Regions from separate parts of the Anaerosporomusa subterranea genome, predicted to be linked through region 1. Evidence: riboswitches for the same ligand, from Rfam matches in the RefSeq annotation. Region 1 holds a riboswitch; the other holds the start of a gene.
What was found. A riboswitch is a leader RNA that binds a small molecule or an ion and turns the genes downstream of it on or off. The one in region 1 is predicted to bind glycine.
Positions count from the first base shown of each region.

Region 2: linked by a shared signal. The riboswitch ahead of gcvT (glycine cleavage system aminomethyltransferase GcvT) and the one ahead of AXX12_RS00380 (ABC transporter substrate-binding protein) in region 1 are both predicted to bind glycine.

Region 1 is NZ_LSGP01000001.1:96,541-102,420, forward strand. It holds gene AXX12_RS00370 (ATP-binding protein) at 1-383, shown strand, start outside; gene ygiD (4,5-DOPA-extradiol-dioxygenase) at 485-1,255, shown strand; glycine riboswitch at 1,426-1,542, shown strand; gene AXX12_RS00380 (ABC transporter substrate-binding protein) at 1,729-2,895, shown strand; glycine riboswitch at 3,100-3,215, shown strand; gene AXX12_RS00385 (ABC transporter substrate-binding protein) at 3,391-4,554, shown strand; gene AXX12_RS00390 (MFS transporter) at 4,662-5,880, shown strand, end outside.
Region 2 is NZ_LSGP01000020.1:282,703-288,582, reverse strand. It holds gene gcvPB (aminomethyl-transferring glycine dehydrogenase subunit GcvPB) at 1-35, opposite strand, end outside; gene gcvPA (aminomethyl-transferring glycine dehydrogenase subunit GcvPA) at 32-1,378, opposite strand; gene gcvH (glycine cleavage system protein GcvH) at 1,380-1,769, opposite strand; gene gcvT (glycine cleavage system aminomethyltransferase GcvT) at 1,772-2,872, opposite strand; glycine riboswitch at 3,030-3,118, opposite strand; gene AXX12_RS13715 (2-oxoacid:acceptor oxidoreductase family protein) at 3,192-3,719, opposite strand; gene AXX12_RS13710 (2-oxoacid:ferredoxin oxidoreductase subunit beta) at 3,721-4,542, opposite strand; gene AXX12_RS13705 (2-oxoacid:acceptor oxidoreductase subunit alpha) at 4,571-5,704, opposite strand; gene AXX12_RS13700 (4Fe-4S binding protein) at 5,719-5,880, opposite strand, start outside.

The sequences.
Region 1 (5,880 bases):
ATCTTAAATCGGTGATGGATGGCGGTCTGGAGGCCAAGCCTGAAAATGTGCTCATTTATGCAACTTCGAACCGCAGACATCTTGTCCGCGAGGTTTGGAACGACCGTGCAGGCGATGAATTGCACAACCAGGACACTATCAACGAAAAGATATCCTTGTCAGACCGGTTTGGCATCACGCTGACGTTTGCTTCGCCCAATCAGGAAGAATACTTGAATATCGTCGAGAAAATCGCCAAGAAAAATGATATCCCATTGAGCCTGGCGGAATTGCGTTCGCAAGCCTTGCGCTGGGAAATGGCGCATTCCGGACGTTCCGGTAGACTTGCCCGGCAATTTATTGCCAATCTCTCTGGAAAAACAGTTGAAAAAGGCCGAGAGTAACTAGAAGATCCTGCAACCGGTGAGGGCTTGCAGGATTTTCTTACTTCAATAGTAAATATAGTCTCAAGATAATTTGAAAAAGGACGTGAATTTTGGTGAAAATGCCAGTACTATTTGTCGGACACGGCTCGCCGATGAACATCATCTCTGACAACACGTATACACGTAGCCTAACCGCCTTGGGCGAGACTATGGTTAGGCCCAAGGCGGTTCTTGTTGTATCGGCTCATTGGCAAACCAGAAAGACCTTTGTCAGCTCTGCTAAGACGCCGCCGACTATCTATGACTTTTACGGCTTTCCACCAGAGTTGTATCGCGAGAAATATCCCTGTCCGGGCGCGCCGGAGCAGGCTGAGTCAGTTCAGAAAGTGGCGCCAGGAGAAATATACGCAGATCCAGGCCGAGGCATTGACCATGCAGGCTGGGCGGTATTAAAATTTATGTATCCTGACGCCGATATTCCGGTCATGCAAATGAGTCTGGATGTAATGAAGTCACCGCGTGAGCATTATGAGCTTGGCAAGAAATTGGCAGCGCTACGTCATGAGGGAATATTGATTATCGGCAGCGGCAACATGGTGCATAATCTATCCAGGGTAAACTTTGAACACTTATATGGTGAAACGTATCCATGGGCTGTCGAGTTTGATCGTGTCTTAACTGAACTGATAGAAGCTGGCGATCACGACAGCTTGATTGCATATGACAGATTGCCCAACACCAAGCTGGCAATCCCTACTAATGAGCACTATCTGCCGATGCTGTACACGTTGGCACTCAAAGAAAAGACTGACACACTTGAGTTTATCTGTACAGACATGCAGAATGGCTCCATTTCGATGCGCAGCTTCATGATTACTGAGGCGAAATAAGAGTGGAAATGTGTGTGTCTTTAACGACGTCTCCCCCTCTAGAGAGCTATTGTTAGGGGCTTGACAATCGTCTGATCGGTGGTATACTTATCACATTGGTCGTCAAAATTTAATACTTGTGTCCATGTGAAGTCTGCGGGAAAGTGGCCTCGGCCTACCAAACCGTAGATGGATGGAACTCTGGAGAGCCCCTAGAAAGTAACTGTACTTTGCTAGGGCGCCGAAGGGGCAAGTCAACGGCGTAAGCTGCTGATGAAACTCTCAGGCAAAAGGACAGAGCAATCGGTTGCTGTGCGGATTTTTCGCATTGCATCGCTTTTGTCATTCTTCAGAGTCAAATCGTGTGATTTGACTCTTTCTGTTTTTAAAGTCAAATCACACGATGCAGAGAGAGCGAACCACAGAGTGCGCAGAGGCCACAGAGGGTACGCAGAGAGTTTCGAAAAGTTGCAATTGTGAAAGGGGTTTTTCTGATGAAACAATCTAGACTAATGGCAGCGGTGGTATTATCTATTTTTCTATTCACGCTTATTTTGAGCGGCTGTGGCGGCGGTTCAGCCTCCAAGGATATTAAGATTGGTCTCTTAAATGAAATGACAGGCGGCAACGCGACCTTTGGCACTTCGTCAGCTAATGGCGCAAAAATGGCGATTAAAGAAGCCAATGCCAAGGGTGGCGTCCTCGGTAAACAGATTCAGGCTGTTATTGCTGACAATAAAAGTGAACCGTCTGAGTCGGTCAATGCCATGACCAAACTGGTGACTCAAGACAAAGTCGTGGCCGTAACCGGGATCTTCGCTAGCTCGAATGCGATTGCCGCATCGAGTGTGGCTGAAGCCAGCAAAATGCCATTTTTAGCGGTGGGTGCGACCAACCCGAAGGTTACGGTAGATGAAAAGAGCGGCAAAGTTAAAGACTACACCTTCCGCGTCTGTTTCATTGATCCGTTTCAAGGAACAGTGGGCGCAAACTTTGTTCTGAGTACGTTGAAACTCAAACAAGCTGCGGTTTTGATTGATAGCAGCAGCGATTATAGTAAAGGCCTGGCGGCATTCTTTAAAGAAGCATTCACTAAGGGTGGCGGCAGCATTTTGGCAGAAGAATCCTATCTGCAAAAAGACCAGGACTTCAAGACCATCCTAACCAAGGTTAAGGCACTTAATCCACAAGTCATCTATGTACCAGGCTATTATGAAGAAGTTGGTAAAATCGTTAAACAAGCTCGTGAACTGGGAATCACAGCCCCGATTATCGGTGGCGACGGCTGGGATTCGCCGAAACTGGTAGAGATCGGCACGGCACCTGCCTTGAACAATACCTATTTCACCAACCATTACTCAGTGGATGACACCAGCGCTGCTTCCAAGACCTTTGTCGAAGCCTATAAAAAGGAATATGGTCAAGCGCCAGATGCGCTGGCAGTGCTTGGTTATGATGCCGCTAATGTACTGATTGACGCGATTAAACGCGCCAACAGTACGGAAGCTGCTAAAATCCGTGAGGCATTAGCCGCGACGAAGGATATCGCGGCAGTCACAGGATCGACCACCTTAAACGCATCACATGACGCAGTTAAGAGCGCGGTAATCATCGAAATGAAGGACGGCAAACAAATGTATAAGGCGACAGTTAAACCGTAAAAAATAAACTCCTGCTATGGTGACTAAATCTTAGCAGGAGTTTATTTTTATCATTATTATGATTGCCAGGGATTTTTTTGCTACGTTAATGCTTGACAAAGTTCTTCCTGGTGCTATAATTGTAACATCGATTATTAAAAATTAAATACTTGTGTCCATGAGAAGTCTGCGGGAGAGTGGCCTCAACCCTACTGAACCGTAGATGGATGGAACTCTGGAGAGCCCCTAGAAAGTGACTGTACTTGCTAGGGCGCCGAAGGGGCAAGTCGGCGGCGAAGGCTGCTGATGAAACTCTCAGGCAAAAGGACAGAGCAATCGTTGCTATGCGGGATGTTCCGCATCGCTTCACAATTGTCACTCTCAAGAGTCAAATCGTGCGGTTTGGCTTTTTCTGTTTTTAAAGCCAAATCACACGGAAGGGCAGGCTCCTGTGCCTGCCTCTTGAGGGCCCGCAGAGGTTGCGGCAAATTTCCTAATAAAGAGAGGAGTTTTCTAATGAAAAAATCAGCATTTCTAACAGCAGCAGTCATATCAATCCTACTATTCACGGTTTTCTTGTCCGGTTGCGGCGATTCGGTTTCCAAAGAAATCAAAATCGGTGTGTTAAATGAAATGACTGGCGGAAGCGCAACCTATGGGGCATCATCAGCCAATGGCGCCAAGCTGGCGTTCAAAGAAGCCAACGCCAAAGGCGGCGTACTTGGCAAGCAGATTGTTGCCGTTATTGCTGATAATAAAAGCGAACCCTCCGAATCTGTCAACGCCATGACCAAGTTGGTCACTCAAGATAAGGTAGTGGCTGTAACCGGACTTTTCACCAGCTCAAACGCGATTGCGGCATCTAGTGTGGCTGAATCCAACAAAATACCGCTGCTATCGGTTGGCGCCACCAATCCTAAAGTTACAGTTGACGAAAAAACCGGCAAAGTCAAAGACTACACCTTCCGCGTTTGCTTCATTGACCCGTTCCAAGGAACTGTTGGCGCGAATTTTGTACTTAATACGCTAAAACAAAAGCAAGCAGCGATCCTGATTGATAGCAGTAGCGATTATAGTAAAGGTCTGTCCGCATTTTTCAAAGAAGCGTTCACTAAAGGCGGCGGCAGCATCGTTGCCGAAGAATCCTATTTACAAAAAGACCAAGACTTTAAAACCATCCTGACCAAAGTGAAAGCGCTGAATCCGCAAGTTCTCTATGTACCAGGCTATTATGAAGAAGTTGGTAAAATCGTTAAACAAGCCCGTGAACTGGGAATCACAGTCCCAATTGTCGGCGGAGACGGCTGGGATTCGCCGAAACTGGTGGAAATCGGTAGCCCGGCTGCACTGAATAACACCTACTTCACCAACCATTATTCAGTTGAGGATACCAGCCCGGCGTCGAAAACCTTTGTTGAAGCCTACAAGAAAGAATACGGTCAAACACCAGATGCGATCGCCGTGTTGGCCTATGACGCTGCTAATGTGATGCTAGACGCGATCAAACGCGCTAATAGTACCGAACCCGCCAAAATTCGCGCAGCACTGGCCGCAACCAAAGATTTTCCGGCAGTAACCGGTGCAACGACTTTGAACGCGACTCATGACGCAGTCAAGAGCGCAGTGATTATCGAAGTAAAAGACGGCAAGCAAATGTATAAGGCAACGGTTAAGCCGTAACACGACTGAAACACCACCTTTTGCGGTGGTGTTTCTTTTTTAAAAGCAGGTATTTAGCCGCTGAACTACGAACCTCATCAGGGAATAGGGAACGACAATGGGGTACAATGATGGCTACAAATATTTCCGGCGAACAACAGATGCTGCGCCGACGCTGGCTGGTGTGGGTTCCTGCTGCGCTTAGTTGCTGGGTTGTCTATTTCCATCGTGTCGGAACAGGGGTTGTCGCAGACAATTTAATGCGGGATTTTGCCATTGAGCGGGCATCTGATCTGGGAATATTAGCTTCTATTTATTTTTATACCTACGCTTTGGCGCAAGTCCCGGCTGGAATTCTTGCCGACTATTTTGGACCGCGGCTGACGATCAGCATCGCTATGCTCGTGTCTGCTGTCGGCGCTTTGCTTTTCGGTTGGACAGATACGCTCAGCGGTCTATATCTCGGTCGATTTCTGGCCAGTTTAGGAGTTAGCTTAATCTATGTCAATATTGTGAAGATACACGCCGAATGGTTTAGAGCCAGGGAATTCGGTACAATGTCCGGCTTGATCGTACTGGTCGGTAATGCCGGATCGTTGGCGGCTGCAACGCCGCTGGCCGTTGTTGTGGAAGCTCTTGGCTGGCGGTCATCTTTTTATATGATAGCGGTATTTTCACTTTTGATGGCGCTATTGTGTTGGCTTCTCATTCGCAACCGGCCGACTGACATTGGTTTACCAAGCATAGCGGCAATCGAGGGACGGGAAGGTTGTATGCATAGTCCGGCGGTTGCCAAACCCAGCATCGGCGGCAGCCTCAAGCAGGTGCTGGGCAATCGCCATACTTGGACGCCGTTTTTTGCCTCTTCGTTGATATATGGTGTATATATGACTGTCGTGGGCCTATGGGGAGTTTCCTACTTTATGCAGGTTTACGGCATGTCGAGGTTCGATGCGTCCAATCATTTGTTACTGATGGTAACCGGCAATATGCTGGGCGGGCCGCTATTCGGATTTTTTTCAGATCGGTTTGGATTCAGACGGTTGCCGTACGTTGGGGCAACGGCTTTCTTCTTGGCCATTTGGCTACTGCTGACTTTCTGGAATCAGGCCAAACCGCCTGAGTGGGTGTTATATCCGATTTGTTTAGCCATTGGTCTCGGGGTATCAGGGATTACCCTTACAGTCGCTTGCGTCAAAGAGGTTAATTCGTCACATATCACCGGCATGGCCGCAGGTGTTGCTAATTCAGGCGCGTTTGTTGGCGCCGCATTTTTACAACCCTTGTTTGGTTGGATACTTGATCAATATTGGCAGGGAGCAATCGAACACGGTGTAAAGATTTATC
Region 2 (5,880 bases), on a different contig from region 1:
CTCATTTCAAAGATTATCGCCTGGTTTCTGTTCATAATATTGCCCCCATTTCACTGACCAAACGGTCTATTTCTGCTTTAGACCTTTTTTCCGTCACGCAGAGCAACATGCAGTTATCCATGCCGGGGTAATAGCTGCCAAGATCAAGACCACCAACAATTCCCTTGGCGCGAAGCGCTTTATTCACTTTGGCAACCGGCTTCGAAAGCCGGACGACAAATTCTTTGAAAAATGGCGCGCTAAAGACGACTTCACAGCCATTCAGTTTTTGCAGCTCACGATAAGCGTAATTTGCTTTTTGCACACACTGGGATGCCACTTCGCGGAAGCCCTGCTTGCCGACTGTGCTGAGATAAATAGCGGCAGTCAAAGCGCACAACGCTTGATTGGAGCAAATATTAGAGGTCGCCTTTTCGCGGCGGATATGCTGTTCCCGCGCCTGCAAGGTTAAAACAAAGCCACGGTTGCCAGCATGATCTTGCGTTTGACCAACGATCCGGCCAGGTAATTTACGCATTAACTTCTCGGTAGCCGCGAAAAAGCCGAGGTATGGCCCGCCATAGGCTAACGCCAATCCCAGACCCTGTCCTTCGCCGACGACGATATCTACGCCTAAAGCACCCGGTGACTCCAGCAATCCTAACGAAATCGGATCAACGACAGTAATCAGATACGCTCCCCTCGCATGAGCGATTTGTGCTAATGTCTTAATATCTTCGATAGATCCAAAGAAGTTCGGCGACTGGATAATGACGGCTGCCGTGGAATCGTCCAGCATTTTTTCTAGTTGATCACGGTCGGTTACACCATCAACAAAGCCAGCCTCGCTGCTGATAAAGCCTCGGTCTAGTCCATAGCTCTCGAGAATATTCCGGTAGTGGGGATGTACTGCAGCGGCTGTGATCACCTTATTGCGGCCTGATGCCGCGCAAGCCATCATCGCCGCTTCCGCCACTGCTGTGCCGCCATCATACATGGATGCGTTGGCTACTGCCATGCCGGTAATTTCACAGATCAGCGATTGGAATTCCCATAACGCCTGTAGATAGCCTTGTGCTATCTCAGGCTGGTATTGCGTATAGGCTGTGTAAAATTCTGAGCGGCGGATAATATGGTCGATCACGCTGGGGATGAAATGATCATAAGCTCCTGCACCGAGAAAACATACCGCATCTTCCATGCTGATATTTGCCTTTGCCAGCGCCTGCAAATTCTTGATCAGCTCCGGTTCCGACAAGGCGGGCGGCAGGTCTAACGGCCGGTTTAAGCGCAGGTTTGCCGGAACATCTTGAAACAGGTCATCTGTCGCAGCAACGCCAATAGCCGCTAGCATTGCCTTGCGATCATTATCGGTATGGGGCAGATAACTCCAGCCCATCTTAGTGGCCTCCCTTCTCAACGATCTCGCTATAGGCAGCATCATCCAAAAGGCCAGTTAGTTCTTTCGGATTGGAAAGTTCGATGACTAATATCCAACCGTCGCCGTAAGGAGATTGATTCACCAATTCTGGTGCATCGTTGAGTTCTTGATTAGTTCTAATGACTTTGCCAGATAAGGGACTAATAATATCAGAAACAGCCTTAACCGATTCGATGACAGATATCCGCTGACCTGCTTTGGCTGAATCGCCCTCATTCGGCAGTTCGACAAAAACGACATCACCAAGCTGTGACTGCGCAAAATCAGTCACGCCAATTATCGCTGTGTTCCCTTCTACTCTAACCCATTCATGATCTGTAGAATACTTCAGTTCTGCCGGAATACTCATGATTATTTCCCCTCTCGTTTATAAAATGGTTTAGCAATGATTTCAGCAGAAAGCTGCTTACCACGAATATCAATCTCGATCGTTTGGCCAATTTTAGCATAATCAGCTTGAATTAGGGCTAAGCCCAAATTTTTATTAAGTGTAGGAGTATAGGAGCCGGTCGTCACTACGCCGATATGTACGCCTGCAGCCAAAACCGGATATTCAGCTCTGGCAATTCCGCGGTCAACCATGACAAAACCGACGATCTTGCGTTTCGTTCCATTCGTTTTTTGCTCTTGTAAGACTTCCCGTCCGTTAAAGTCGCCTTTATCCAGCTTGACAAAAAATCCGATACCTGCCTCAATTGGTGACATAGTGGCTGACAGCTCGTGTCCGTAAAGTGGCAAGCACGCTTCAAATCGCAGCGTATCGCGGCAGCCTAAGCCTGCGGGCAGCAATCCGAACGGCCGCCCAGCTTCCATGATCGCTTCCCACAAAAACGATGCATCCTCAGGCTTACAATAGATTTCAAAGCCGTCTTCTCCAGTATACCCGGTCCGTGATACCAATACTGTTTTACCGGCAACGCTGACTTCAGGCATAAACCAATAATATTTGATTTCTGCTAGCGGCGCGTCAGTCAGCTTGGCTAAAATCGTTTCTGCCAGCGGTCCTTGCAGAGCCAACTGCGCTGTTGCATCAGAGAGATTGGTCAGTGTAGCCTCAAAGCCTTTCACATTTTCTTGCATCCATTGCCAATCTTTCTCTATATTCGCCGCATTGATGACCAGTAGATATTCATTGTCAGCTTGCTTGTAGACCAACAGATCGTCAACCGTACCCCCATCCAGGTAACACATCGGCGTGTAAAGAATTTGATTGATTTGCAATTTAGCGACATCATTTGTCACCAGTTTTTGCAGAAAAGCCAACGCGTCTGGCCCGCTTACCAGCACTTCACCCATATGTGACACATCAAATAAACCAGCTTTAGTTCTTACCGCGTGATGCTCTTCCTTAATACCGGAGTATTGAACCGGCAGCAACCAACCGCCAAACTCAACGATTTTGCCGCCATAACGCACATGCGTCTCATACAGCGGCGTTTGCTTTGCTGACATAAAAGCCACCTCTCTCTTTTCTTGCAAAATAAAAGGACAAAGAAACAAAAGTGTAAAAACACTTTTGTTCTCTGTCCCTTATACCTGAGAGATTCGCCTGCGACAGGCGCCCCATCGGTGACACTTCTTTAACAAAGAAGCATACTCTCCAGAGTTCGGTCCGGTTACAGTATGTTTACCTGAGAGTTTGAACAAAGCTTTGCCCCATCGGCGCCGCCAAATTGCGGACTCTCCCATAACCATCATTCCTATTCATTTTTCAAAGAATTTCTAATCAACATATTACCGCTGAGCGCTTTTAGTGTCAAGAAATTATTTGTTATCCAACTAAATCCATGCCCAATTTTAGAGCTTTTTCATTAACCGCTTCCGTACCCTTCGGCACTCTGGCTAGCACGGCTTTGGTCAGCGATTCGATCGAGACCACGCCGGTTATTTTGGCGATGGCGCCCAATGCGATGATGTTGGCGAATAAGGCTTTACCTAAACTGTCTTGGGCAGTATGAGTGATCGGCAGTTCATAGACCTTCTTAAACTGTTTGTCAGGCAGTTGCTGGACAAACAGGCTGTCGGTAATCAGAATGCCGTCAGCAGGGAGATCAATCGTGTATTTTTTGCAGGCTTCCTGGCTCATAGCCAGGACTACGTTTGGTACGGTGATCTTCGGATAATGAATCTTGCCCTCAGAGATGATGACCTCGGATTTGCTAGAACCGCCGCGGGCTTCCGGGCCATAGGACTGGGACTGGATGGCTTGTTTTCCGTCCATCAGGGCTGCTTCGGCCAGGATGATGCCAGCCAGGATCAGCCCCTGGCCGCCGGTTCCGGATAAGCGCAGTTGCTGCATGTTATTTCGCTCCTTTCTGGACTCTGGCGATCACTTTGTCGTATTCAGCGCTATATTCGGGCGCTTCGGTTTTATACAGAACACCAATCGGGAATTTGCCCTCTTTTTGTTCATCAGTCATTTTTTCATAGGCGGCCAGCATGACGCCACGGTCTTTTTGCCATTTCATCATATCAGGAGCGCCGCCCATTTTATTCTGACGACCAAAAGAGATTGGGCAGGCAGTGATAGCTTCAATGAGGCTGAAGCCTTCGTGCTGGATGCCTTGGGCGATCACATCCACTAACAGCTGGGTATGGAAAGTGGTGGAACGGGCAACGAAGGTAGCGCCTGCGCCTTTGGCCAGCTCGGTGACGTCAAAGGGACGGTCAACTGTGCCGTAGGGGGCGGTGGTTGCTTTGGAGTTGGCTGGAGTGAGCGGTGAGTATTGGCCACCAGTCATGCCATAGATGTTGTTATTAAAGAGTACGACGGTGAGGTCGATGTTGCGGCGGGCAGCATGGATGAAGTGGTTGCCGCCGATGGCGGTAGCATCGCCGTCACCGGTGACGACAATGACTTTCAGCCGTGGTTGGCCAAGTTTGACGCCGGTGGCTACCGGCAGGGCGCGGCCGTGGGCTGAGTGGACGGTGTTGAAGTCAAGGTAGCCGGAGGCGCGGCTGGAGCAGCCAATGCCGGAAACAACGGCTACGTCGTTTTTTTCTAAAGCGAGTTTGTCAACAGCTTTGACGATAGCGCCGGTGATGATGCCGTTGCCGCAGCCGGGGCACCAGATGTGGGGCAGGCGTCCGGGGCGGAAGTATTTATCAATAATTTGTTCCATTTCCATGGGGTGCACATCCTTTCTGCGGTTATTTCAGGCTTTCGATTCTTGCCAGCAGCTCGTCCGGCGTAATCGCTTCACTGTTGTATTTGGCGTGGAGGGTTACCGGAGCTTTGCCGGCAACGGCACGTTCGACTTCGATGACATATTGGCCATAGTTCATTTCGGCAACAATGATGTGTTTGGCTTTGCCAGCGATCTCGGCAATTTGTTTTGCCGGGAACGGCCACATGGTGATCGGGCGGAACAGGCCGGCTTTGATGCCTTTAGCGCGGGCGGCGTCGACGGCGGCATAGGCAGAACGAGCTGTGCCACCGTAGGCGATGACAACAGTTTCGGCATCGTCCATGCAGTAGTTTTCATAGAGGACTATGTCGTCAAGATTGTTGTTGATTTTCTCATGCAACCGGTCCAGACATTTCTGGGTGGCAGCCGGTGAGCCATTGGGGAAGCCGTATTCGTCATGCACCAGGCCGGTGACGTGCCAACGGTAGCCGCTGCCAAACGGAGCCATGGCAGGTACGAGGTCAGCGTCGGCTTGATAGGCTTTGTATTCTTCAGGGGGAACTTGCGGCAGTTTGCGCTGCGGCTTGGCGATTTCATCATAGTTGTCAGGCAGCTCGATTTTCTCGCGCATGTGGCCGATGATTTCATCCAGCAGCAGAATGACCGGGGTACGGTATTTCTCGGAGAATTCATAGGCTTTGATCGTTAGGTCAAAGCACTCAGGTACAGAGCCCGGGGTCAGGGCAATGATCGGATGGTCGCCGTGGGTTCCCCAGCGGGCTTGCATCACGTCACCTTGCGCCGGTGCGGTCGGTTGGCCGGTAGAGGGGCCCACGCGCTGTACGTTGACGATGACCATCGGGATTTCGGCAATACAGGCATAGCCGATGAGTTCTTGTTTAAGGGAGAAGCCGGGGCCGCTGGTAGCGGTCATGACTTTCATGCCGGTTAGGGATGCGCCGATGATGACGCCGATGCCGGCGATTTCATCTTCCATCTGAATGAATTTGCCGCCGACAGTTGGCAGCATTTTAGCTAGCGATTCAGCGACTTCAGTTGACGGCGTGATCGGATAACCGCCGAAAAATTTAACGCCGGCGGCAATTGCGCCTTCAGCGACTGCCTGGTTGCCTTGCATTAGATAAACTTTGGACACTCTGTTTCACTCCTTTATTCCTTGTGTACAAAAATGGCGAAGTCCGGACAGCGCATTTCACATTGACGGCACATGATACAGTCTTTCTCTTTGACTACTTCAACCTTTTCCAGTTGGCTGACAGCCAGTACTTTTTTCGGGCAGAACTCGACGCAGATGCCACAACCTTTGCAACG